3 regions of the Sporosarcina sp. 179-K 3D1 HS genome follow, and region 1 is predicted to be linked to each of the others. Evidence: riboswitches for the same ligand, from Rfam matches in the RefSeq annotation. Region 1 holds a riboswitch; each other region holds the start of a gene.
What was found. A riboswitch is a leader RNA that binds a small molecule or an ion and turns the genes downstream of it on or off. The one in region 1 is predicted to bind thiamine pyrophosphate.
Positions count from the first base shown of each region.

Region 1 (8,042 bases):
ACACGAATAGTTTGATTCAAAATAAAATGATTGTCGCCCACGTATTAGCCCACTGCGACTTCTTTAAGAACAATGCTCGTTTCTCCAACACGAGACGGGATATGGTGGAAAGCATGACAGCAACGGCGGAGCGGATCGCGGATTATGAATTGATCCATGGCAAGGAGAAAGTCGAACGCTTTCTGGATGCGGTGTTGGCGATTCAAGAACATGTCGATCCGACGCTCATGAGGCGGAGCCAACAAAATGATGTTCCTGAGGAAGAGGCAGCTCCACGGAAAACGCAATACGATGATCTTTGGAATTTGAACGGGACAGAAAAGGAAAAGAAATCGACTGCTTCCAAAAGGCCTAAAATCCCATTGGAGCCGGAAAAAGATATATTGCTCTTCATTTTGGAGCATAGCCGGGAGCTCGATGAATGGCAGCGGGATATTCTGACGATGTTGCGGGAGGAAATGTTGTATTTCTGGCCGCAGATGGAAACGAAAATAATGAATGAAGGTTGGGCGACGTATTGGCATCAGCGGATTTTGCGGGAAATGGACATGACGCCATCGGAAACGTTGGAATTTGCCAAACTGAACGCCAACGTCATTCAACCGTCGCCTACGTCCATTAACCCATATTACTTGGGTCTAAAAATTTTCGAAGACATTGAAAGGCGTTATGACAATCCGACAGAAGAAATGCGCAAATTCGGGGTTCAGCCGGGAACAGGACGGAGCATGCTATTTGACGTCCGGGAAGTCGAGTCGGATAGCTCGTTCATCCGGAATTATTTGACGAAGGAATTGATCGAGCAAGAGGACTTATATATTTTCCAGAAACAAGGCGCGGAATATAAAATCAGCACAAAGGACTTCGAAGAAATCCGAGATCGGTTGGTGTCCATGCGCGTTAACGGGGGATTCCCGTACATCGTTGTTGAAGACGGAGACTATCTTCGCAACGGGGAATTGTATTTGAAGCATCACTATGAAGGAACCGAACTCGATTTGCCTTATTTAGAAAACGTGCTTCCTTATCTTCATCAACTTTGGGGACGGATCGTCCATCTGGAGACGTACGTCAATGAAAAACCGATCGTCTACTCATATGACGGTCGGAAAGTATATCGTCGGACGAAGGAAGCGTGAAAACCATGATATAAATAGCCAGTTGACGGGAACTCCCGCCACTGGCTATTTCGGTTAACTCTGACAGTATTCCTGTACATCTTTACATCTCTACAAATATCCCATCCAAATCAGGCTCTTTGGTTAACAGCCCCGTCTCCAACATCCACTCCGCCGTCACTTTCCACGTCTCTGCATCCTGCTCCCCGAACGCATTTGGGGCTTTCATTTTCGGAAGAAGGATGGAAAGAGATTCTTTTTCCACTTCCTCAACAAGCGGGAAGTTGGCTTCATCTTGATGTTTCAATAAAGTCGATAAGGCTTCGTCCGGGTCATTTTCCATATCGGCAAACGCTTTTCCGGCCGCCCGCCAAAAAGCTCGGATATTTTCATGCTCCTTCTCCCATGTATCATCGCTCGTTACGACCACAAGCTCATAAAAAGAAGGAACGCCGTACTCAGTCGGATCGATATGGCCCGTTGGAAAGCCCTCGTGCTCCAGAAGGGGCACTTCATGATTAATATACGCGCCGATGACCGCGTCTGTCTTTTCGGAAACTAAAGAGGAAGTGAGCTCAAACCCGACATCCACCATTTCCACTTTACTGTAGTCGGCGCCATCGGTTTCCATCATCGTCTCTAGCATTGCTTCATTCAATGGAATTCCCGTAAAACCGACCGTTTTGCCTTCTAAATCCTTTGGACTGGCAATGCCGCTGCTCTGTAAAAATGCCACATGATTCAAAGGGGAACGGACAAGCGTGCCCACAGATTTGATTCCGATTCCTTGTTCCGTCTTCGCAATGAGCACATCCGGCTGGTAGGTAATACCGAGCGTCACTTTGCTGGCTGCCGCCAAGTTGATCGGATCTGATGGATTTGCTGGGAATTGAATATCCACTTCAATTCCTTCCTCTTCGAAATAGCCTTTTTCTTGCGCTACATATAAAAAGCTGTGCACCGCGTTCGGATACCAATCCAGCATGATGCTCACCTTTTGATTTTGTTCTTCTTCCGTTTGGCTGCATGCACTTACTATAAGCAGCAGCACGGCACTCGCCAGTAAAACCACTAGTTTCTTCAATTTTGAGACCTCCACTTGAACAATCGTTTTTCAATCAATGCAACACATAAAAATAAAAGGATGCCAATTCCAGTCAACACGAGAATCGGCGCAAACACAGCCGCTCCGTCAAATTGCGTCATCATGCGCCTGCTGAAATAACCGAGTCCCGCTTGTGCTCCGAGCCATTCCCCGATGGCAGCACCGATGACACTCATCGTCACCGCAATCTTCAATCCCGAAAAGAAATGGGGCAGCGCAGCCGGCACGGAATACTTCCAAAAAATATCGCGCGGGGTGGCGCCCATTGTCCGTAGTAATTCCCGGGCATCTTTTTGACCCGCCGATAAGCCGTCGAAAGTGTTCACCGTAATCGGAAAAAACGTAATGAGGACTGTGACGGCCACTTTACTCCAAATTGTATAGCCAAACCACAGAACGAAAATGGGGGCAAGGGCAATGACCGGAATCATCTGCGAAGCGATGAGCAGTGGATAGACCGCTTTTCGCACAGCCGGCTTGGCATGCATCCAAACCGCTACGGCTGTTCCCATACCGATGGATAAGCACAACCCAATGACAATGACCGTAAACGTGACAGGCAAATGCTTGAGGAGCAGCACCTCCTTCAACTCCCACAGCCGGATGACGATTTGCACAGGCGAGGGCAGGATGAAGGTTTTATTCAATAATCGGGCGCCGGCTTCCCAAACACCGAGTAGGATGGCAACGATGGCAACAGAAGAGGGGTTTCTCATATCCTCACCTCGGATTTCAGTGTTTCCAGCAATTGCTCCTTCAGCGCCAAGATGGCGGGTGCATGCAAATCTTTTCGCGTCCGGGGTCTCGGAAGCGGCACTACCATTTCTTCCAATGAAGTGACAGGTGAGTTTTGCACGACGAAAATCCTATCTGACAGGAAGAGTGCTTCTTCCACGTCATGGGTGATGAAAAGGATCGTCGATTTCTGAAGGTCCCATTGCCGGAGCAGCCATTCCTGCATCGACAGGCGAGTAATCGCATCGAGGGCGGAAAACGGCTCATCTAGTAATAGTAGCGGACTTCCGGAGAGAACGGCTCGCAAAAAGGCGACCCGCTGCTTCATGCCGCCTGATAATTCTGCGGGATATTTTTCACCCGTTCCCCCAAGGCCGAACTGATCCAATAAAGGCACAACCCGTTCCCGGGCGGCCCGTTTTTTCATTCCCTTCACTTCAAGCGGAAGGCAAGCATTTTCAATAATGGTACGCCATGGCAACAACAAATCTTGTTGCGGCATATAGCCGACATTTCCGAGAAGCGGCTCGTCTATTTTTCCATTGAAAACGATCCGGCCCGCTGATGGAGATGCCAGCCCTGTCGCGAGTCGGAATAGCGTGCTTTTCCCTGAACCGCTCGCCCCGACAATCGAGATGAATTCCTCTGGATATACTTGAAAGCTCAAGCGATCCAGGATGTTGGTCTGACCATCATAACTGTATGACACACCATCAAACTTGAGCATGGTGGTTTTCGGCTCCTGGCCACATCTGTTTCGAATTCGCCATGTCCCAGAACATGTATTCAAAACGAGTCGTGTTCAAGAAAATTTCCTCCAGCCTTTGCAACTCATGCTCCGGTTTGCCTTCCGCATACTGATCCATCAGTTCGATGCACCAAGACGCCAGTTCACCGAATTCTTCGGAAGCGTACATGCGGATCCAATCTCCGTACAACGGATGATCCGCTGCCCCCGGAATGGCGCTTAGCTCTTTCCCGATCTCCCAATAGCTCCAAGCGCATGGCAGCAGTGCCGCGACGACTTCCGCCACGGTGCCGTTCTGGCAGACATGCAGCATGTAATGGGTGTACGCGAGCACGATTGGCGAAGGCTGTGCCGACTCCAGCTCTTCCTCGGAAATGCCGAATCGTTTGGCATAACTTCTATGCAGTTCCATCTCCGTATTCAGGGTCCCATCCAGTAAAGAAGCGAATCGTCCCATCGTCTGTAAATCAGTCGCCTTCACTGCCCCGATCGCAAACACTTTCGCATAATCTATCAAATATAAATAGTCCTGCACCATATAAAAACGGAACTTATCCGGATCCAACGTGCCGTCTCCGATTCCTCGGACAAACGGATGTGCGTGATTCTGCCTCCATATCGGCAACGTCTTCTCGTGCAAACGGTCTGTGAACTTCATGTCTGATATCCCCTTTCTATTTGCCCAAAATAAAAATCCACCTCTTGAAGAAGAAGTGGATGAAAGACATTCGAAAGCACAACCGGACACAGACCGGCAGAATGTAACTGCTCAACACCTCTTCCTTACGCCGGCATGATCCGGTTCAAGTTATAAGGGTTAAGGCCAATGCCTCTCTCAGCTCTGTGCGAGCACCCCTAGCGGTGAATCTTATGAAGTTGGATTGCCCCATTATAAACATAGATGGATTGGAAGGTCAACTGCGCCTATGGAAATCCTTGGGGTATCAAAGGGAATCTCCGTCACGCAACCAGGTGCCGGTTCATATACATAGGAGGGGAGGAGGCAGAGGAAATGGTTTCATTGACACCGATATTCCTGGACGGCCACGCGTTCACCGCCACGACGGTCCGTCTACCGAAAACCACGTTGCTGACAGTTTCAAACGACGTGGGCTATATTATGTGCGGCGCACTCGACGTGGAACTGCTCAACACCCTGCTGATCGATCGCCAAATCATTGCGGGCCGTGCGGTGGGGGTTAAAACAATCGAACAATTGTTGAAAGCGCCGCTTGAATCGGTCACGATCGAAGCGGAACGGCTTGGGATACGCAAAGGGATGAGCGGGGAAGAGGCATTATTGAAAATGGTGTAGAACGAACAGCTCCTAATGAGACGATTCTCTGTGGAGCTGTTTTTGGGCATTTATTTACTTGATTACCAAATACTCCTACTACAGTTGGATCAATTGCCACGAGAGTTTCCCTGCGCCCTGACAGTTTCGGGAATAGCCCTTACAGTTCGCCTGATTGCCATGAGAGTTACCCCGCGCCACAACAGCTTCTCCCTTGAGCCCGAAAATGCCCCCTCACCACCCTTACCTCAAACACCAAATAATGAAAACGCACATAAACTAAAGCAAAGCAAGGAGGTTAGTCATGGAAAAAGAACAAGCGTCTCCGCGGAAGCCGAAATCAGCCCGGGCGAAATGGCATCTGTTTGAAGTGATCGGAATTTTATTGGTTTTTGCCTCGTTAGTTATCTTGCTCGCCGTTCCGGATTCCCTGTCAACATTTTTCAATACGGTCATCGGTGAAGTGAAACCGATTGTCGTCGATATTTTCCTGACGAGTGAAGTGGGGATCGCCATCATCATCAGTGTCATTTTTGGGCGGTTGTTGGAGCGTCTCGGTTTTACGGACGGGTTGATCCGTCTGTTTGTTCCGGTCATGAAATGGTTCCGTATCAATCCCTCTGTCATCGTGCCAAGTGTTTACAACATTCTCGGTGACATTAACGCAGCCGGAAAAATTGCCGGCCCGATTCTCGTCAAAGCCAAAGCGACGAAGGCGGAGCAGAAAATCGCCATTGCGACGATGGTTCAATCGCCACAATCGTTCGCGACCTTGGTGTTAGGCCTCATTGCCCTATCTGTATTCGGCATCCAAGCATTTCCGCTCATCGTCCTCTCCATTTTTCTACCAATTATAATCGTCCCAATCCTCTTATCCAAAACAATCTATCGAGATACAAAAAAAGTGGAACTCCAAGAACTTCCGCGTTTCACTCCCAAAACCCGATTTCTTCATACCATATTCGCTTCTGCAAAAGAGGGGGCAGAACTGCTTTTCTTACTCATCATCCCAGCGGTAGCGGCGGTCTTTTTCTTCATTGGCGCATTTAAATTCTTCGGCCTCTGGGGTACGATCGAAGCGGCTTTGACATCGGCGCTGACGTTCATGAACATCGAACCCGCGACAGGCATCGTATCCATTTTAGCCGCACCGACCCTGGCAGTCGCACAACTCGCAGATTTGGCTGCCACGGTGGATCCAAAACTGATTGTCGGATCGTTCGTCCTCGCCAATTCCGGCTTGCCATTATCCGTCATTTTCGGCCAAGTGCCGGTCACTTGGGCTGAAATTTCAAGTTTGAATGAAAGGGAAGCGTTGATGGCGGCGATTGTCGGAATGGTGATCCGCCTAGCGACGGCTTGGATTTTAGCCACTTTCCTGACGCCATTCCTGCTGGGTTAGAGGGATGAATCAAACCTACCTCGTCAAAGGGAAAAAGTTCGTGACCGTCACCCCTATCGGAACGGTGAAGGACGGAGCCATGCGCATCAAAGATGGAAAAATCACAGAAATCGGACCTGCCGTGAAGCTGACAGAACAATTTCCGACCGACCGAATACTGGACTACGGAGAGTGTGTCATTACACCTTCCTTGGTCGATTGTCATACCCATTTGCTTGAATTCGCACCGACGATGTTGTATCCGGTTACACCGGAAACCCATTTCCATGCTGGAAGGGCCATCCTGTTCAAGGCATTACGTTCAGGAATCACTGCGCTTGGCGAGCAGATTTGCGGCCACCCGCTCTGTGATTTCTCAGTGGCAGACTACCGGAATGCCGTGTCGGATATTCCAATGGATATTTCATTTGCCACGACAAGCATTTCCATAGGTTTCCCGGAGCTGGCCCACTATAGCGCAATCACTCAAACGAATGCCATCCGCAAAAGCGATCTGATCGATCCGCAATTAATCCAGAGAATCGCAACTGAAAGCGATTTTCCCGGTGAGAATATCTTCATCAATGCGACGCCCGCCAACTTTATACAAGAAGTGGTCCCGCGAGCAGGAGAAATCATTTATACGTTGGAAGAATTAAAGTTGATTACCTCCATTTACCATAAAGTCGGCAAGCGGATCGGTGCCCATGTGGCAGGGGAGGAGGGCATTCGCAAAGCGCTTCGGGCAGGTATAGATGTCCTTCATCATGCGCACGGCATCACGGAGGAGCTGCTCGAGCAAGCGGTCAAACAAAAAGTTCGCATTGTGGCCACCCCTCTCGGAGGCACTCATTTGCCACCTAATTCTCCGCATGAAATCATGCGATTTATAGAGAAAGGGATGCGTGTTTCCATTTCGACAGATGCTTATCTTCCGCCTTACCCAGGGGTTCCGTGGCTTCCATATAACAACCAAACCCCCCGCGGACCGGAAGAATTGATGCGAATTGCGCATCCGGCGATGGTCCTTTTACAATTCCGCCAAATGGATGAAAATGAAATTCTCGCTTTACTCACCTCTCATCCGGCTGAAATACTCGGAAAAGGGGATCGGTTCGGGAAGTTGGCACCTGGAATGGACGCCAATTTTCTGGTGGCGGAAGGAATCCCAGGTTTGGACATCACGGATCCCAGGCAAATCAAAGCGGTCTTCATGAAGGGACAGAAAGTGATTCAGCGAATATAACATACCGCGGGCAGGACAATTTCCTGCTCTTTTTTCTAGGAATCAATTTTGGACAGGCAAAATCGGATGCGTTATGATGGAATTACTTAGCACGTACTACCATTTGAAAAAGAGGTGGGAAAGGAGCAATCCGCATTTGGCTTGGCTGTATGTATTATTTGCCGCGATTATTGAGTTGTTTTGGGTAATTGGTCTTCGCTATTCCGATTCTTTATTGGATTGGAGCTTGACAATCATTGCGATTGTGTTCAGTTTTTATTTCATCATCAAAGCTTGTGAGAAATTGCCTTCCGGCACGGTGTATGCGGTGTTTACAGGATCTGGAGCCGCCGCGATTTTCATCATCGATGTTGTCGTCTTCCAATCTGCTTTTTCTTGGGTCCAAGCTGGATGTGTTGGGTTGATCATATTAGGG
Region 1 covers NZ_JBFEGI010000001.1:69,797-77,838, reverse strand. Annotated here, with positions in the region: gene AB1K83_RS00380 (SpoVR family protein) at 1-1,139, shown strand, start outside; gene AB1K83_RS00375 (ABC transporter substrate-binding protein) at 1,222-2,202, opposite strand; gene AB1K83_RS00370 (ABC transporter permease) at 2,199-2,939, opposite strand; gene AB1K83_RS00365 (ABC transporter ATP-binding protein) at 2,936-3,685, opposite strand; gene tenA (thiaminase II) at 3,672-4,364, opposite strand; TPP riboswitch at 4,470-4,573, opposite strand; gene AB1K83_RS00355 (YunC family protein) at 4,719-5,021, shown strand; gene AB1K83_RS00350 (hypothetical protein) at 5,305-6,402, shown strand; gene AB1K83_RS00345 (amidohydrolase family protein) at 6,407-7,627, shown strand; gene AB1K83_RS00340 (DMT family transporter) at 7,764-8,042, shown strand, end outside.

Region 2 (8,042 bases), on a different contig from region 1:
CGGCTGGCTGGATATGTTAGCTGGACTGTGTCGCGTCCGCAGAGGACGGCTGTCCGGATTGTTGACCGCTTGTCCAGAAATGGATATGTCCTAACATCTGAACAGCTCGGACAGTCCGTTTTTTTCAACGCTTGGACATCGATGGTCGAGCGCTCTCCGCTCCACAGGTCGGCTGATTCCAGTTTTGGTGCGGACGTGGCACCAGATAGGTATTTCAAGACGTCCGCCACTTGCCGGGCTGCAGTCGTGACGACAATCGGGCTGATGACACCAACCGTATCGCAAGTCATCATCTGGGAGGGTAGTGTGTCCAATAGGCAATGCAGGCAGGGCTGACTATCTTCCAATCCAATCGGGAAAGACAATCCGTAACTTCCGACACAGGCACCCATGAAGAACGGAATCCCTTTCTTCATGGCCGCATCGTTCATGAGCAGACGGATTTCGATATTATCCGTCCCGTCAATGACCAGATCATGTCCCGTAATCAACTCTTCGACATTTTCGGGAGTAACGTCCGCTACGATTCCGGTTACCCTTACGTCTCCATTGATTGCGGTCAGCCGTTTTTTAGCAGCCACCGCTTTCGGTAATTGATCGACTACATCTTGTTCGGCATAGAGCTGCTGTCGGTGGAGGTTCGTCCACTCGATTATATCCCGGTCCACGATGGTCAGCTCCCCGACTCCCGCCCGAACCAGCATCTCCGCACTGGAGGAGCCTAGCGCGCCGGCTCCCATGACGAACACTTTGGCATTCCGGATTTTCCGCTGACCTTCCTCGCCAATCGGGGCAAAAAGTTCCTGGCGTGAATATTTTCCGTTCAACTTGGTAGCAATCCTTCCATCGGACTGCTCGCTACAGCGTAGTCGCGCTCCGGCATCCGGCCGGCTTCGAATCCTAACCTTCCGGCCTCGATTGCCAGCTTCATCGCTTCGGCCATCTTGATCGGATTTTGAGCGGCTGACACAGCTGTATTTAACAAAACGCCATCCGCCCCTAACTCCATCGCGAAGGCCGCGTCTTTCGGCGAGCCAATTCCCGCATCGACAATGACCGGTACCGTCGCTTGTTCGATAATGAAAGACAGATTCAGCGGGTTCAGAATGCCGCGGCCTGAACCGATCGGAGCGCCGCCCGGCATGATGGCGTGCACACCCATTTCACCAAGTCTTCTTGCCAGGACGACATCGTCGGAAGTGTAGGGCAATACGATAAAGCCTTCCTCCAACAGCATTTCGGTCGCTCGCAGCGTTTCAACCGGATCAGGCAATAGCGAATGGTCGCAGCCGATGATTTCGACCTTCACCATGTCACAGAGGCCTGAAGCTTTTGCGAGCTTAGCAATGCGCACCGCTTCTTCCGCTGTTTTGGCTCCAGCCGTATTGGGCAGGAGAGTATACTTTGACAAATCCAGCTGTTCCAAGAAGTTCGGTTGCGAAGGTTCAAATATATTCATCCGCCGAACTGCAAAGGTCAGGATTTCTGCTTCCGAAACACGCACCGCTTCCTTTTGGATTTCAAAAGAAGGATATTTTCCTGTCCCGAGCAATAAGCGGGACGAGAAGGTTTTATTTCCGATCTGCAACATGTTTAACCGCCTCCTACAAAGTGGATGATTTCAATCTGATCCCGGTCTTGAATCGGGTGATCATAAGCCTCTTTATTCAAAATCTGTCTATTCAATTCCACAATCAAAATACGGTTGTCGAGTCCTAAATGGTGCAGCAACTGCTGGACATCCCCCACCTCTTTTGGAATCGAACGTTCCATTCCGTTTACTTCGATATTCTTCAACTCACAACGCCTCCTCATTTCATTCAAGCTCCCGCCGGTATTCCCGGACAGCTTGCAATGGATGATCACTATCAAAAATAGAAGACATGATCGCGACACCGGCGACTCCCGACCGGGCCAATTCTGGGAGATGGCTAGGCTGGATCCCGCCAATCGCATAGACCGGAATGGACAAAGCGGTGACGATTTCTTTCAATTCCGCTGTGCCGCGAGCCGGAAGCCCCTCCTTCGAACGGGTGTCATATAAATGACCGTAAAGGACCCAATCCACCCCCTCCTGACTGGCCACGATCGCTTCTTTGGTCGAGTGGACCGATTTGCCGAAGGAAATTTGGGGGAACCGGCTTTTCAACAAGGGAGAGGGGATGCCGTGCCCCGGTATTTGGACTCGTTCGATCCCGCAGACAAGAGCTATATCCATCCGTCCGTGGACAATCAATTTCCTCCGGTCAAATCCGGAATTGTCCATGTGTTCGATCAGCTGAACCAATTCTTGAGCACTTTTGGATTTCTCCCGTAAAATGACGGCATCGACGGAATGTTGGATTGCTAGAAGAACGTCCGCCAGTTCGTGAACAGGAAGCCGGTCATTGGTGACGGCAATCAGTTTCAAACCTCCACCTCCCTCCATACAAAAAAGACCACTTCCCTGGAAGGGTAAGTGGTCTGGAGGTCATCCGCTATGTACAAAGATGCGCCGAAAATAAGCCACTTCCCTCCGCAGGTCCAAACCTGTTCAGGTAATAAGGGTATCGGAGTTGTACTCGTCTCTCAGTCCTTTTCAAGGATTCCCCTAATGGTCAAAATATGTATTCAATTTTGTTGACGCTTTTACCATAGCATGGATTTCATTGGAAGGGAAGGGGGGTCTCAGGAAGTTTAACGGTGGAAAGTTAGGCTATACTAACAGAAGATAGTAAGAAGTCGGTTGGAAAAAGAGGATTATAGATTACATATGCCGAAATAAAAAGACTGGCAGAGAAAATAAAAAAACCCACTTATGTGGATTTCAATCAAAAATATAAAACGCCCTCGGCAGGAATCGAACCCACATTTCAAGAACCGGAATCTTGCGTGCTATCCGTTGCACCACGAGGGCAATGTAAAACGCTACACTCTGTAGCAGACAAATTTCATTATACAATTGATGAGTCAGGAATGCAATACTTTTTTTGTTTTTCCTTTGATTCAGCCGGGTTTTGCTGAGAGCGTTATATTTGACCTTTATTGACCATAATAGGTATGATAAAGGTACAGTTGAAACGGCATCCTGTTTCAGCAGGCCGATCACTTATCCACTTTGAAGGAGGAAATGGAATGAATCTAATACCTACAGTAATTGAGCAGACGAACCGGGGAGAACGTGCCTACGACATTTATTCCCGCTTATTAAAAGACCGGATCATCATGTTGGGAAGCGCCATTGACGATAATGTGGCGAACTCCATTGTCGCACAGCTTCTATTCTTGGAAGCGGAAGATCCGGAAAAAGACGTCTCCATCTATATTAACAGCCCAGGCGGAAGTATTACAGCAGGGATGGCCATCTACGATACGATGCAATTCATCAAGCCGGACATTCAGACGATTTGTATCGGTATGGCAGCGTCCATGGGATCCTTCCTTCTGACAGCCGGGACAAAAGGAAAGCGCTATGCTTTGCCGAATGCGGAAGTCATGATTCACCAACCACTCGGTGGTGCACAAGGGCAGGCGACTGAAATCGAAATCGCTGCGAAACGCATTTTGTTCCTACGCGAGAAATTGAACACGATCCTTTCCGAGCGTACAGGCCAGCCGGTCGAAGTGATTGCGCGCGACACGGACCGCGACAATTTCATGACAGCGGAACGTGCCAAAGAATACGGATTAATCGATCATATCATCACACGCAGCGATATGAAACTTAAAGAAAACGAAAAATGATGCAGCTAGAAGCCGATCTCGATGATGAGATCGGTTTTTTTATTGAATAGTAAAAAAAATGAAACCTATACATAGGTGAAACAGTATATATGGTGTAGAGAAGTTTTAAAGCATCGGATTAGCGGTAAATTATTATCATACAGTAACGAGGAGTGGTGAAATGAGGAGATTATTGGGACCATTATTGACCATAGTTGTCATTTTGGTGGTGCTGGGCATCGTGTTTGTGCCTAGTTATAATAAATTCGTCAACTTGGAAGAAGATGTGGATCAAGCGAATGCGCAGGTCGATAACCAGTTGCAGAGGCGGCTCGATTTGATTCCGAACCTAGTGAATACGGTCAAAGGGTACGCGAGTCATGAAAAAGAGGTACTCACTGAAATTGCGGAAGCCCGTTCCCGGCTGGCTGGTGCCCGGACTCCGGAAGAAGAGGTGGCGGCAGATAACGAGTTATCGGGCGCGTTAAGCCGACTGCTCGTCGTGGTGGAGAATTATCCGGATCTGAAGGCAGATAGGCAGTTTACACAGTTGATGGATGAGCTGGCGGGGACAGAGAACCGGATCGGCGTCGCGCGAATGGATTATAACAACGTCGTCGCAACGTACAATCGGCAAGTGAAACGCTTCCCTGGAAAATTGGTAGCTTCGATTTTCGGGTTTGATGAAAAAGAGTATTACCCAGCGGACGCAGGTGCGAAAGACGCCCCAGAAGTCGATTTCGGGGATGACAAAAAGTGATCGATCGGGCCCTTCGCCTGTTCCTTGCGGCATGTCTGCTCTGTATAACCGTGTTTCCCGGGATGGCGTCCGCAGCGAATGTCCCGGTGATCCAAGACGGTGCGGATATCTTATCGCCGCAACAGGAAGCGGAACTTGAGCAATATGGAATCCGGTTATACGATGCGACCTCGGCCGAACTGGCCGTCCTGACACTTCCGAGCATCGGGGACGAACCGGTTGCGGAATATGCAGTAAAGAAGTTGCGGGAGTTCCAATTAGGGGATAAAAAACTGAATAACGGAGCGTTACTGGTCGTCACGACACAAAAGAATTCAGCAGGTGATCGACACTTCCAATTGTCAGTCGGCTATGGGCTCGAAGGGGCTTTGCCGGATGGGAAAGTCACGCGGATCATGGATGAAGTGGCCGTCCCTTTTCTGGAAGAGGAGCAGCCCGACCAGGCGATCATCAATGCATACAAAGCTTATTATAATGAAATTGCGGCTGAATACGGACTGGACGGCGCTTCCTTGCCGGTCAATACCGTGTATGGTGAATACGACTCGTCAGAGGGAGGATTCCCGTTGTTCACGATTATTATCGTCTTGATCATCGTCTTTAGCTTGATGCGTGGAAGTGGCGGCGGTGGCTCCGGCGGTTCCCGCGGACGACGAGGCGGGGGCGGTCCTGTCTTCTTCCCAGGCTCCTTTGGTGGTGGAAGTGGAGGCGGTGGCTTCTTCGGCGGAGGCGGTTCCGGTGGAGGAGGCGGATTTGGTGGTTTCGGCGGAGGCGGTTCCGGCGGTGGCGGAGGTGGCGGCCGAAGCTGGTAAGTTCAAAGGATGGCATGCATGCGTGCCATTCTTTTTTTGATTATACTAAGAGAAACGATATGGACGAGGTGTACCCTGATGCATTTGACATTTTACACGAGAGAAGGCTGTCCGCTTTGCGAGGAGGCGAAGCGGATGCTGCAATTGGCGGAAGATGACTTCCCTTTTACGTGGACGGAAGTCGATATTGAACAGGACGATGTTATTCATGAAAAGTATATGCTCATGATCCCGGTAATTGAGATCGACGGGGACGTCGCCCTGTACGGCTCTATCGGTTATATGGATATTGTGGAGTTGTTTGAATGAACGGCTTGGTTTCTCGCAACCGCCCATAACTTCGCGCCAGCGCTCATACTTTCATTCAACCGCTGATAAGTTCTCGCCCGCGCTGATAAGTTCGCGTAACCGCTGATAAGTTCTCGCCAACGCTCATAAATTCGCGCCATCGCTGATAAGTTCTCTCCAGCGCTGATAAGTTCACGCCCGCGCTCATACTTTCGTTCAACCGCTGAGAAGTTCTCGCCAGCGCTGATAAGTTTGCGTTAGCGCTCATAAATTCACGCCCGCGCTGATAAGTTTGCGTTAGCGCTCATAAATTCACGCCCGCGCTGATAAGTTCTCTCCAGCGCTCATATTTTCATTCAACCGCTGATAAGTTCACGCCCGCGCTGATAAGTTCGCGTAACCGCTGATAAGTTCTCGCCAACGCTGATAAGTTCGCACCATCGCCCATAACTTCACGCCCGCGTTCATACTTTCACATAACCGCTCATTACCAACAACCCTACATCATTTCCCAGTAGACTAAATCGCCCGACCATACATATGTATCCGCAACAACGGGTAGATATAAAAGAAAGGACGTAGGAGGGAATGACATGCCAATAAAAGTGGCAATAAACGGATTTGGGCGGATCGGCCGCCTCGTGTTGCGGGAAATTATGAAGAACCAAGATAACATCGAGCTCGTCGCCGTGAATGATTTGACGGATGCCGCGATGCTCGCACATTTATTAAAATATGACTCCGTCCATGGGGTATTCGAGGCGGATGTAGAATCCAGTGAAGATACATTGACTGTCAATGGCACCAAGATCCGGGTGTTCGCTGAACGAGATCCGTCCCGATTGCCGTGGAAAGAACTTGGAATCGACATTGTCGTCGAATCCACTGGAGTTTTCCGCGATCGGGAAGGGCTGACCAAACACTTGGAAGCTGGAGCAAAAAAGGTCATTTTGTCAGCACCCGCCAAAGGGGATATCACAACTCTCGTCATGGGGGTGAATGACGAGACATACAATCCTGACAAAGATGATATCGTCTCCAATGCCTCCTGTACGACTAACTGTCTTGCTCCTGTCGCGAAAGTGCTCCACGAACAGTTCGGTATCCGCCGGGGTTTCATGACGACGGTCCATTCCTATACGAATGACCAGCGGATCTTGGACTTGCCCCATTCCGACTATCGCCGTGCACGGGCAGCCGCTGAATCGATCATCCCGACGACTACAGGTGCCGCAGCTTCTGTGGCCAAGGTGCTCCCGGACTTAAAAGGGAAGTTGGATGGCATGGCCGTTCGGGTGCCGACGCCGAATGTCTCGCTTGTCGACTTTGTCGTGGAATTGGACAAGGTAGTGACAGTAGAGGAAGTCAACACCGCTCTACGGAAAGCCGCCGAAAGTGAAATGAAAGGCATCCTGTCATACTCGGATTTGCCTTTAGTTTCCAAGGACTACAATGGCAATACGTCTTCCTCGACGGTAGACGGTCTATCAACAATGGTCATGCAGGAAAACCTCGTTAAAGTCATCTGTTGGTATGACAATGAGGCCGCCTATGCTGCCCGATGTGTTGATTTGGCACGGTTGATCGCAAGCAAAGGGGTTTGAAAACTTCTTCTGTTAGATAAACATAGCCATTCTAACGGGAATTGCTTATAATGAGTAGATGGGTAAGAGGAGCGGGGATACCCCGGTCCTTCTTTTTAATTAATCTTGGAGGTGGGCATTTTTCATGGAGTCTAAAAAGACGATGAAAGATATGCAGCTGGAAGGGCAACGTGTATTTTGCCGTGTCGATTTCAATGTACCAATGGAGAACGGGGAAGTAACGGACGATACCCGGATCCGGGCTGCAATCCCGACGATTGAATACATGGTGGAAAATGGGGCAAAAGTGATTTTAGCCAGTCACTTAGGCCGTCCGAAAGGAAAAGTGGTCGAAGAGATGCGACTCGCGCCAGCGGGACATAAACTTGCGGAGCTTCTAGGGAAACCGGTGAAGATCCTCAAAGAATCCGTCGGAACGGCAGTGGAAGAAGAAGTGGCTTCCATGGCGAACGGCGATATTGTCCTGCTTGAAAATGTACGGTTCAATGAAGGGGAAGAGAAAAATGACCCTGAACTGGCGAAGGAGTTCGCAAAGCTCGCGGATGTATTCGTCAATGACGCATTCGGAACTGCTCACCGTGCGCATGCCTCCACGGCAGGAATTGCAAATTACATACCAGGCGTCCTCGGATTCTTGCTTGAAACAGAACTGGACGTTCTTGGAAAAGCTTTATCGCATCCGGAACGCCCATTCACTGCGATCGTAGGCGGTGCAAAAGTAAAAGATAAGATCGGTGTCATTGATAATCTACTTGATATTGCAGACAACCTTCTCATCGGAGGCGGTCTTTCCTATACATTTACAAAAGCACAAGGATATGAGACAGGTAATTCGCTTGTAGAAGAAGATAAAATCGAATTGGCCAAGTCCTTCAT
Region 2 covers NZ_JBFEGI010000021.1:16,076-24,117, reverse strand. Annotated here, with positions in the region: gene AB1K83_RS17800 (ThiF family adenylyltransferase) at 1-827, opposite strand, end outside; gene AB1K83_RS17795 (thiazole synthase) at 824-1,591, opposite strand; gene thiS (sulfur carrier protein ThiS) at 1,594-1,797, opposite strand; gene AB1K83_RS17785 (thiamine phosphate synthase) at 1,817-2,410, opposite strand; TPP riboswitch at 2,494-2,602, opposite strand; tRNA gene AB1K83_RS17780 (tRNA-Arg) at 2,825-2,896, opposite strand; gene clpP (ATP-dependent Clp endopeptidase proteolytic subunit ClpP) at 3,115-3,723, shown strand; gene AB1K83_RS17770 (LemA family protein) at 3,884-4,462, shown strand; gene AB1K83_RS17765 (TPM domain-containing protein) at 4,459-5,274, shown strand; gene AB1K83_RS17760 (glutaredoxin family protein) at 5,353-5,583, shown strand; gene gap (type I glyceraldehyde-3-phosphate dehydrogenase) at 6,156-7,166, shown strand; gene AB1K83_RS17750 (phosphoglycerate kinase) at 7,291-8,042, shown strand, end outside.
Region 2: it holds a riboswitch for thiamine pyrophosphate, as region 1 does, so the genes downstream of both, AB1K83_RS17785 (thiamine phosphate synthase) here and tenA (thiaminase II) in region 1, are expected to answer to the same signal.

Region 3 (8,042 bases), on a different contig from region 1:
GCCACTTGTGTCTGATTCGATGACATTGTGAAACCTCCTTTTTGCTATATGCAATAGTGTAGCCAAAGAGGAGTTGGCGTAACCGGTTAATCGGAGAAGGCGATTAAAGGTATATAGTAGCTTCAATCCGAGTGATATTGCAGACATAATGCCCAAGGGAACTTCAAATAAAAAGGATCCGAATTAAAAAAAAAAGGAGCCGAGCCCTATGCCTTTAACCCCCACTACGTATATTCAAACAGTCAAAAAACATCTTCTCCAGCACTCGGAAACCTTAACCGAACGGATCCGGGAAGTTGTAAGCTTCTCCTATTCCAAGAAAGTTGACCTGCTGGACTTCCAAGTGTTCCTTCAGCCTTTCGAGCAGTCGATTATGTTATTTACAATGGATCGGAAGGCAAATGAGGTGTTTATGAAGGGAGAGCAACCAGGTGTCTTTGCGGGGAGCCATGAACTGCTAGGTAATGCGGTTTATTATAAAATGGCCACGGAATCGATGGACGCATTTTATGAATTCTACGAGCAGCACGATACGGAGTTGGAGGAAGCTGAACAGCGAGTGGTGACGGAGTGGTTTGTCGATTGTTGGATTAAGGCGGAAGGCAATCGCTTGGCATTGCCGGTCTACTTCGATTTCCATGATTCTACGGCATCCTTTGATATGCATCGGAAGGTGTGGGTGAAAGAGGAAGAGAAGTGGCAGGCATCTTTTTAAACTCCACAATTGAAAGGCCCGTTGTCTTTGCATGAGACAACGGGCTTTTCATTATGAAATAGTCAACAGCTTATGGACCGGTGGCTTTTTCTCTTTCCACGGTTTGGCTTGTTCTAATTGTGCTGCTAGCTGTAGAAGTGTGGTTTCATCCGCAAATCGGCCAGTGAACTGCATGCCGATCGGCAATCCTTCATGGCTCCATCCGATTGGGAGGGAGATGGAGGGTTGTCCCGTTGCATTGAACAGGTTGGTGAATGGTGCATAGGTGAAGATTTGTTCTGTCCATTCGACCGCGTCTATCGACGGATTATTGGAATTAAGCAATCCTAATGGCGTTGGCAACGTAGCAAGGGTCGGTGAGAGTAAAACGTCATAGTCCGTGAAAAACTGTCCAACCTGGCGGGAGACGGCTGCATTGGTGTCAATGGCTTCCAACAGTTCTGAAGCACGCATCTCTCCCCCATGTTTATAACATTGCCAGATGGCCGCTTCAATGTTTTGTTCACTCGGTTTACGATCTAAGGCAGCCGCGACCCCATTGATCATATGATGGATATTGGCAGTCCAGATACGGACCGTGGCTTGGCTGAATGATTCCGCATCGTATTGCGGCGCGGCTTCCACTACCGTGTGGCCCAAATCCTCCAAGAGAGAGACGGTTTCGTGTAAAGCGCGAAGGCATTCATCGTCAACGGGCACTCCTGAAGCCGGTTTTCCCGTCCATGCTATTTTCAATGGTTTCGGTGCTGTTTTCATTGCTTGGGCGTATGGTGTTTTCGGCGGTTCCGCCCATCCATAGCAACCGACATCCGGTCCCGCCACTGCATCCAGCAAGGTGGCCGTGTCACGGACAGTCCTGGATAGGGCAAATTCGATAGCAATGCCGTTTAATGGTTCACTATTGAAAGGGCCGAACGGAATACGCCCTCTTGTCGGTTTCAATCCGACTAATCCGGTACAGGAAGCGGGAATCCGGATGGAACCCCCTCCATCATTGGCGTGGGCAAGAGGGGTGATTCCGGCAGCAACCGCGGATGATAAGCCTCCGCTGGATCCGCCCGGACTGCGGCTTGTGTCCCATGGATTTTTCGCCGGTTCACCATAGAAAGTTGCCTCCGTGGTCGCATTGTAGCCGAATTCCGGCGTAGGCGTGGTCCCCACGGTTACAAGGCCGGCTTTACGGAAACGGACCATTAATTCACTATCCACAGGGAAGGTCATACCTTCCGCTAGGCGACTCCCCATATTGACGGGAACCCCTTTGGCGTGAAGGACAATTTCTTTTATAAGGAAGGGTACTCCTTCGAACGGACCTTTCGGCAATCCTTGTTTGATTTCTTCCATAGCCTGATCTCCGATTAACGAGGCGACTGCATGAAGTGTAGGATTCAAATCTTCGATGAGACTCAGTGATGTTTGAACCAATTCCTCAGGTGTGACTTCCTTGTTTTTTACAAGTTCCGCAAGGCCAATTCCATCGTAGTTCACGTATTCTGACTTTTTCATCTTCTCTCCTCCTTTGTTCCATTGTAATAAAAGAGGAAAACGGATACTATTACCCAAAAGAGTTATATGACCATTTATAATATTCTGAACCGGGAGGAAGATTACTTGTTGCAATTGACGCAGAAAGAGTACAACAAGATCATGGAAGGTTTGGACCGGGTTGCATTTGACCCTGATAGGAGCAGCTTGACAGCTTATCGTCAGAAAGTGGTTGATTGTCTTTTTGAAGTGTTTGGCTATACCAATTTATTTTGGTTACTGGATGAAGAAGGGCGGCTGATTGATCCGATTTTCACTAATATTGAAGATCAATCGATGTATGAGTATTTTGAAACGTTTCACACGTATGATGTATTGGCACCTAGGAATATACCGACTTTAGTACCCACGGCCCCCATCCTGAAAATAAAGGATGTCATGTGTTTAGAGCAATTTAATAAGACAGAGTTCGCGCTCCATTTTTTTAATCGGTTCGGTTATATCGATGAAATGGGAATTTACATTTATGATAAATCGGATTTGGTTGGGGTGATCGGTTTGGTGAGGAAGCAAGGGGAAGCTCTTTTTAGCCAAGAAGATCGAAATCGACTGCATTTTCTTGTGAAGTCAATTGAAGGTGCCTTTCATGCTGCGTCAATCATTGGTCGGGAGAAGAGCAATCCAATTTTGGAGGCAAGATTAACTAAGCGTGAGCAGGAAATTGTGGAATTGGTTCGACAAGGTTTATTGAATAAGGAAATTGGAGAGACGCTAACTATCAGTGTGAATACAGTGAAAAAGCATTTGCAAAATGTCTTTCAAAAGATGGGTGTCGAGAATCGGACTGAATTGGGATATTATTTGTCTCGTATAAATGTGTGAGTAAAGTCCTGATTTGAGAATAGACTTGTAAACTTGACGAATATCTTTCTCGAAGTGACGGATAAGTACATCAAAGTGACGAATATTCCGTGAAGAATGACGGATATCCCACAAAAAGTGACGGATAAAAAAACAGCGGCCATCTAAGTGCCGCTGTCGTTCTAATCTATTCCACTTGACCGATTTTCGCCGAAATCCGGGTACCCTGCAATCGGGCTGCCAGTACGAGGCCAAGCAAGGCGCCGCTTACGCTCGATACGAGGAAGGGCGGGACAAAGAAAAATGCGGTGAAGGTCGTACCCATCAGAATTTTGGCATATGGGACGGCGAGCAATGAGGCGATGATGCCCGTTCCGACCATTTCGCCGACACCGGCGAGCCACGCTTTGCCGAATCGCTTATACATGACACCCGCCAGGAACGCGCCGATCATGCCGCCAGGGAATGCTAATAAGGAACCGGTTCCTGTCAAAATTCGGACCAACCCCGTCAAAAAGGCGATGATGACGGCGGGAACCGGTCCGAGCATGATCGCCGCGATGACGTTGACGGCGTGTTGGATCGGATAGGCCCGTGCGATGCCTGCCGGAAATGAAACGAACGCCGAACCCGCTACGGCAATCGCCACGAACATTGTTATAATGACCATCTTGCGTGTATTCATGATGAAATTCCTTCCCTCTGTATGGTGTCGTCTATCGCTGTTGCGAAATTCCGTGCCGTTTCATATGGATTGTGAGACGACGCAATGGCCGAGATCAAGGACACTCCACTGGCACCAGCCTGGATGACCGGTGCGAAATTATCCAGTGTAATACCGCCGATGCCGACAATCGGCAAGTCGGGGTGAATTAAAGTCGTTTTGCGAATCAATTCCGTCCCCGCGACCGGCTTGGCATCCGCTTTCGAGATCGTTGCATAAACGGGACCCATGCCGACGTAATCGGCTCCGGCGGCAATCGCTTTTTCCACCTCATCCAACGTGTGGGTGGAAACGCCCAAGATTTTATGGGGGCCGAGCTGTTCCCGCACCCGTCCCGCTTCCTCATCGTCTTGTCCGACATGGACGCCGTCCGCATCGATAGCCATCGCCAATTCAACGTCATCATTGACGATGAACGGGACGTTGTATTGCTTACAAAGCTGTTGGCAGGCTAATGCAAATTCCCGCTTTTCTTCCCCAGTCAATGCGCCTTCCCCTTTTTCCCGCAATTGAAAACAGGTGACGCCTCCACGGAGAGCCGCTTCTAATACGTCGAGTGGCTTGGCATCCCCGGTATTATTTGATCCCATAATGAAATACAACTTCAACTGCTCTTTAATCGACAAAAACAACACCCTTTCCTGCACTTTCTCCTAGGCGGCGGTAGGCCCAATGATTGGTCGGTCCATGTCCGGCGCCTAGCTTCAATCCATCGCGGATGGCTGCTTGGATGAAATGTTTCGCATCAATCACAGCTTCCCCAGCTGGCTTTCCGCTTGCCATCCGGGCTGTGATGGCAGCTGAAAATGTGCAGCCGGTTCCGTGGGTGTCTTTCGTATTAATCCGTTCTGAGCGGAGAGTGAACCGCTCGCCGTCCGCGGAGAGGAACAGGTCTTCTGCAAATTCTTCATTGTGGCGATGGCCGCCTTTCATGACGACCGAATGGGCCCCGAGCTCCAACAGTTTCTCCGCAGCTTTCAATACGTCGGCGTCCGTTTCGATGGCGATCCCTGTCAGCACTTCCGCTTCCGGTATGTTCGGCGTGATCACCGTGGCAATCGGGAGGAGCTCTTCCTTCAACGCTAGCACAGCTTCCTGCTGCAAGAGGGAGGCGCCTCCCTTTGCGATCATGACGGGGTCGATGACCAATGCAGGTGGTCCATACATCTGCAATGCCTGTGCGACTGCTGTAATGATGTCAGCCGAAAAGAGCATGCCCGTTTTCACCGCACCGACGGTAAAGTCGTCCAAGACCGCTTTCACCTGAGCAATGACACCACCGACTTCAATCGGATAGACGCCATGCACACCGAGCGTGTTCTGCGCCGTGAGGGCGGTCAGTGCGGATGTGCCGAATACATCCAATTCCTGGAATGTCTTCAGGTCGGCTTGGATGCCGGCACCGCCTCCGCTATCCGAACCTGCAATCGTTAACGCTACTGCTGTCATGATGAGACACCTCCTTGTGGAATGAAATTCTCAATTGTATTTTCTAGTGAAGATAAGCCATTTAGGAAATAAACTGCAAAATCCCCCGGGCCGGTAGCCGTCGCTGCCGCTTGTTCCCCGACTTGTTTATAAAAAGTCAATGCGGTGGCGGCCGCCTCCAACCGCTTTTCATTAGCCACTGCTAAGAAAGCACCTACGACCGAGCTTAATAGGCAACCGACACCAGTTACGCGCGTCATGAGTGGGTGTCCTCCTGTAATGGACAAGACGTCCTGTCCGTCCGTGACAATATCGACCTCCCCGGATACTGCAACGAGGCAATGGTGAGTGGCGGCGACTTGTTTTGCCAATTTCACAACGTCAGCTTCACCCTCTCCGGAATCCACGCCTTTGGATTGCCAATCAGCCCCTGCGATGGCTGCAATTTCTCCGGCATTGCAACGGATGAGCGTGACATCGACTTCTTTCAAAATACGCAGTACGGAATCCTTGCGGAACGCAGTCGCTCCAGCTCCGACCGGGTCCAAGATGACCGGCTTTCCGTGCTCATTGGCACTCTTGCCTGCAAGGATCATCGCCTCGACCGTCACCGCCTTCAACGTACCGATATTAAGGACGGTACAAGAGGAGATTGACGCAATTTCTGCCGCCTCTTCGACCGCGTCCGCCATCACAGGGGAAGCGCCCAAAGCAAGCAAGCCATTCGCCTGGAAGTTGGCCACGACAATATTCGTAATGCAGTGAACGAGAGGCTGCTCCTCCCGTAATTTTTGTAAAAGAGGTTCTGTTGAATTTGACATGAGGATCCACTCCTTTGTTGGAAATAAAAAACGCTTCCTGATCGGATCAGGAAGCGGGCGTGTTGAAAAATGGAATAATCAAAACTACCACTCCACTTCCCTCCGCTGGCTTCAACCAGATCAGGTTCCAAGGGTCCGCATATCCATACGCGTCTCAGTCCTTCTACGGGACTCCCCTAGTGGCGATACATGAAATTTGTTTTCACCCCCACTATAACATAGTTTCAAGCGATGGCAAGGAGGGAATTCATAATAAGATGCCTGACCAGGTTTAGTCTCTTTGAAAACAAGCAAACATGGAGGATAAAGGAGGCTTCGCATCTATGCAGCCACTATTTGAGATTAAGACAGTCTTGCACGAGGCGGACCTGATTTCATTCACATGGAATGACGTCGGCGGACTGTATCGTGTGTATAAAGATGGGACACATCTGTACGAAGGGACGGTGGCCGAATTCAGTGATGGGGATTTCACCCATGCAAAACTCTATACGTACACGATCGAACGGCTGGAAAACGGGGAAGTGGTCGATGTCATCGTCCTTCAAACGTCAGCGTTCGCGGAGGAAAAGAATAAGGAGAATCCACTTCAATCCATCGTCATGACAACCATCGTTGCCAAGACGCAAATCGCATTGTCATGGGAGAAGATAAAAGATATTGAAGAATATCATATTTTACGCAACGGAGTTTATGTAGAAACGGTAAGAAGGAATCGTTATATCGACCGGGATATCTCATTAGATGAACCTTCCACCTACTCCATTCATGCGGAGCGTCCATTGGCACAGTCCGAAGAACAGTTGAATGTCAGTAAATCCATCGTATCTCAAGTGTTTGGTAGCTTGAATCCGTTTGCTACAAAAGAGGAAGCCGAAGTGGAACAGTTTTGGATAACGAAGGAAATTGATCCTCCGAGTCAATTGCTGCTGCCTATCCAAGAGAAGGAACCCCGGAACAAGGTGGATCGTTGGAAGTTTCGGTATACGACTTTCTTGGCAGACAAATGGGTGACCAATCCGAATGTCCTTTCTCCGAATCACTATTTCAAAGGAGATGGGAGAGGTTTCAACCCGGAAGGAAAGGGGTTCCGCACAAGGGTCGACGTCGGACTCGCCTATGACTTGGACCGTTCTCCATTGACCTTTACAAAGCAGGTGGGGGAGTCTGTCGCCTATAACTATTTGAAACGTTATCGGGAACGGGCGGCTGCATCGCCCGACGGCATCACGTTGAAACGGTTGGATCACGGTGAAGAGGAATCCGGTTTTCTACTCCAGCATGCGGGCGGCAATCCGTTGACTACGGCTCCGCAAATCGATTATGAAGTGACAGCGGTCATGCGGCGGGATGGCTTATTCGATATTTGGGGCTATCATGACCAAGCACCTCATCATGAAGTGTATTTAGCGCGTGGTGACGGGAAGTGGGAAGACATCCATCTGGCAGAAAGCAAAGGGTTGGCGTGGATGTCCCGGATTGTCGCCTGGCAATATTGGCGCATTTCGAACTTGCAGTGAAACAGACTTTTTGACAGTCAAAATGGGCATTGTTATATTTATCTTGAATTAAAGATAAATAACGAGGTGAAGGAATGATTCATCTTTTCAAAGAAGGAACGAATCCCGCGAGGCCGATCTTGCTTCTGCTGCACGGCACAGGCGGGACGGAACGGGATTTATTGCCATTAGCTGAATGGGTTGATCCGCAAGCGTCGGTGCTCAGTGTCCGAGGCAATGTGTCGGAGAATGGCATGCCCCGTTTCTTTCGGCGTTTGGCGGAAGGCGTGTTTGACGAGGAGGACTTGATTTTCCGGACAGGGGAGTTGCACCGGTTCCTGGACGAAGCGTCCGAAAAATACGGATTTGACCGATCCAATATAGTGGCGATCGGGTATTCGAATGGGGCCAATATCGCGGCGAGTTTATTGTTTCATTATCAAGATAGTTTGAGTGGTGCGATACTCCATCATCCGATGGTTCCACGTCGTGGGGTGGAGTTGCCGGAT
Region 3 covers NZ_JBFEGI010000007.1:637-8,678, forward strand. Annotated here, with positions in the region: gene AB1K83_RS10405 (hypothetical protein) at 209-715, shown strand; gene AB1K83_RS10410 (amidase) at 767-2,221, opposite strand; gene AB1K83_RS10415 (response regulator transcription factor) at 2,327-3,082, shown strand; gene thiW (energy coupling factor transporter S component ThiW) at 3,249-3,746, opposite strand; gene thiE (thiamine phosphate synthase) at 3,743-4,411, opposite strand; gene thiD (bifunctional hydroxymethylpyrimidine kinase/phosphomethylpyrimidine kinase) at 4,401-5,234, opposite strand; gene thiM (hydroxyethylthiazole kinase) at 5,231-6,034, opposite strand; TPP riboswitch at 6,115-6,222, opposite strand; gene AB1K83_RS10440 (DUF3238 domain-containing protein) at 6,358-7,554, shown strand; gene AB1K83_RS10445 (alpha/beta hydrolase) at 7,629-8,042, shown strand, end outside.
Region 3: it holds a riboswitch for thiamine pyrophosphate, as region 1 does, so the genes downstream of both, thiM (hydroxyethylthiazole kinase) here and tenA (thiaminase II) in region 1, are expected to answer to the same signal.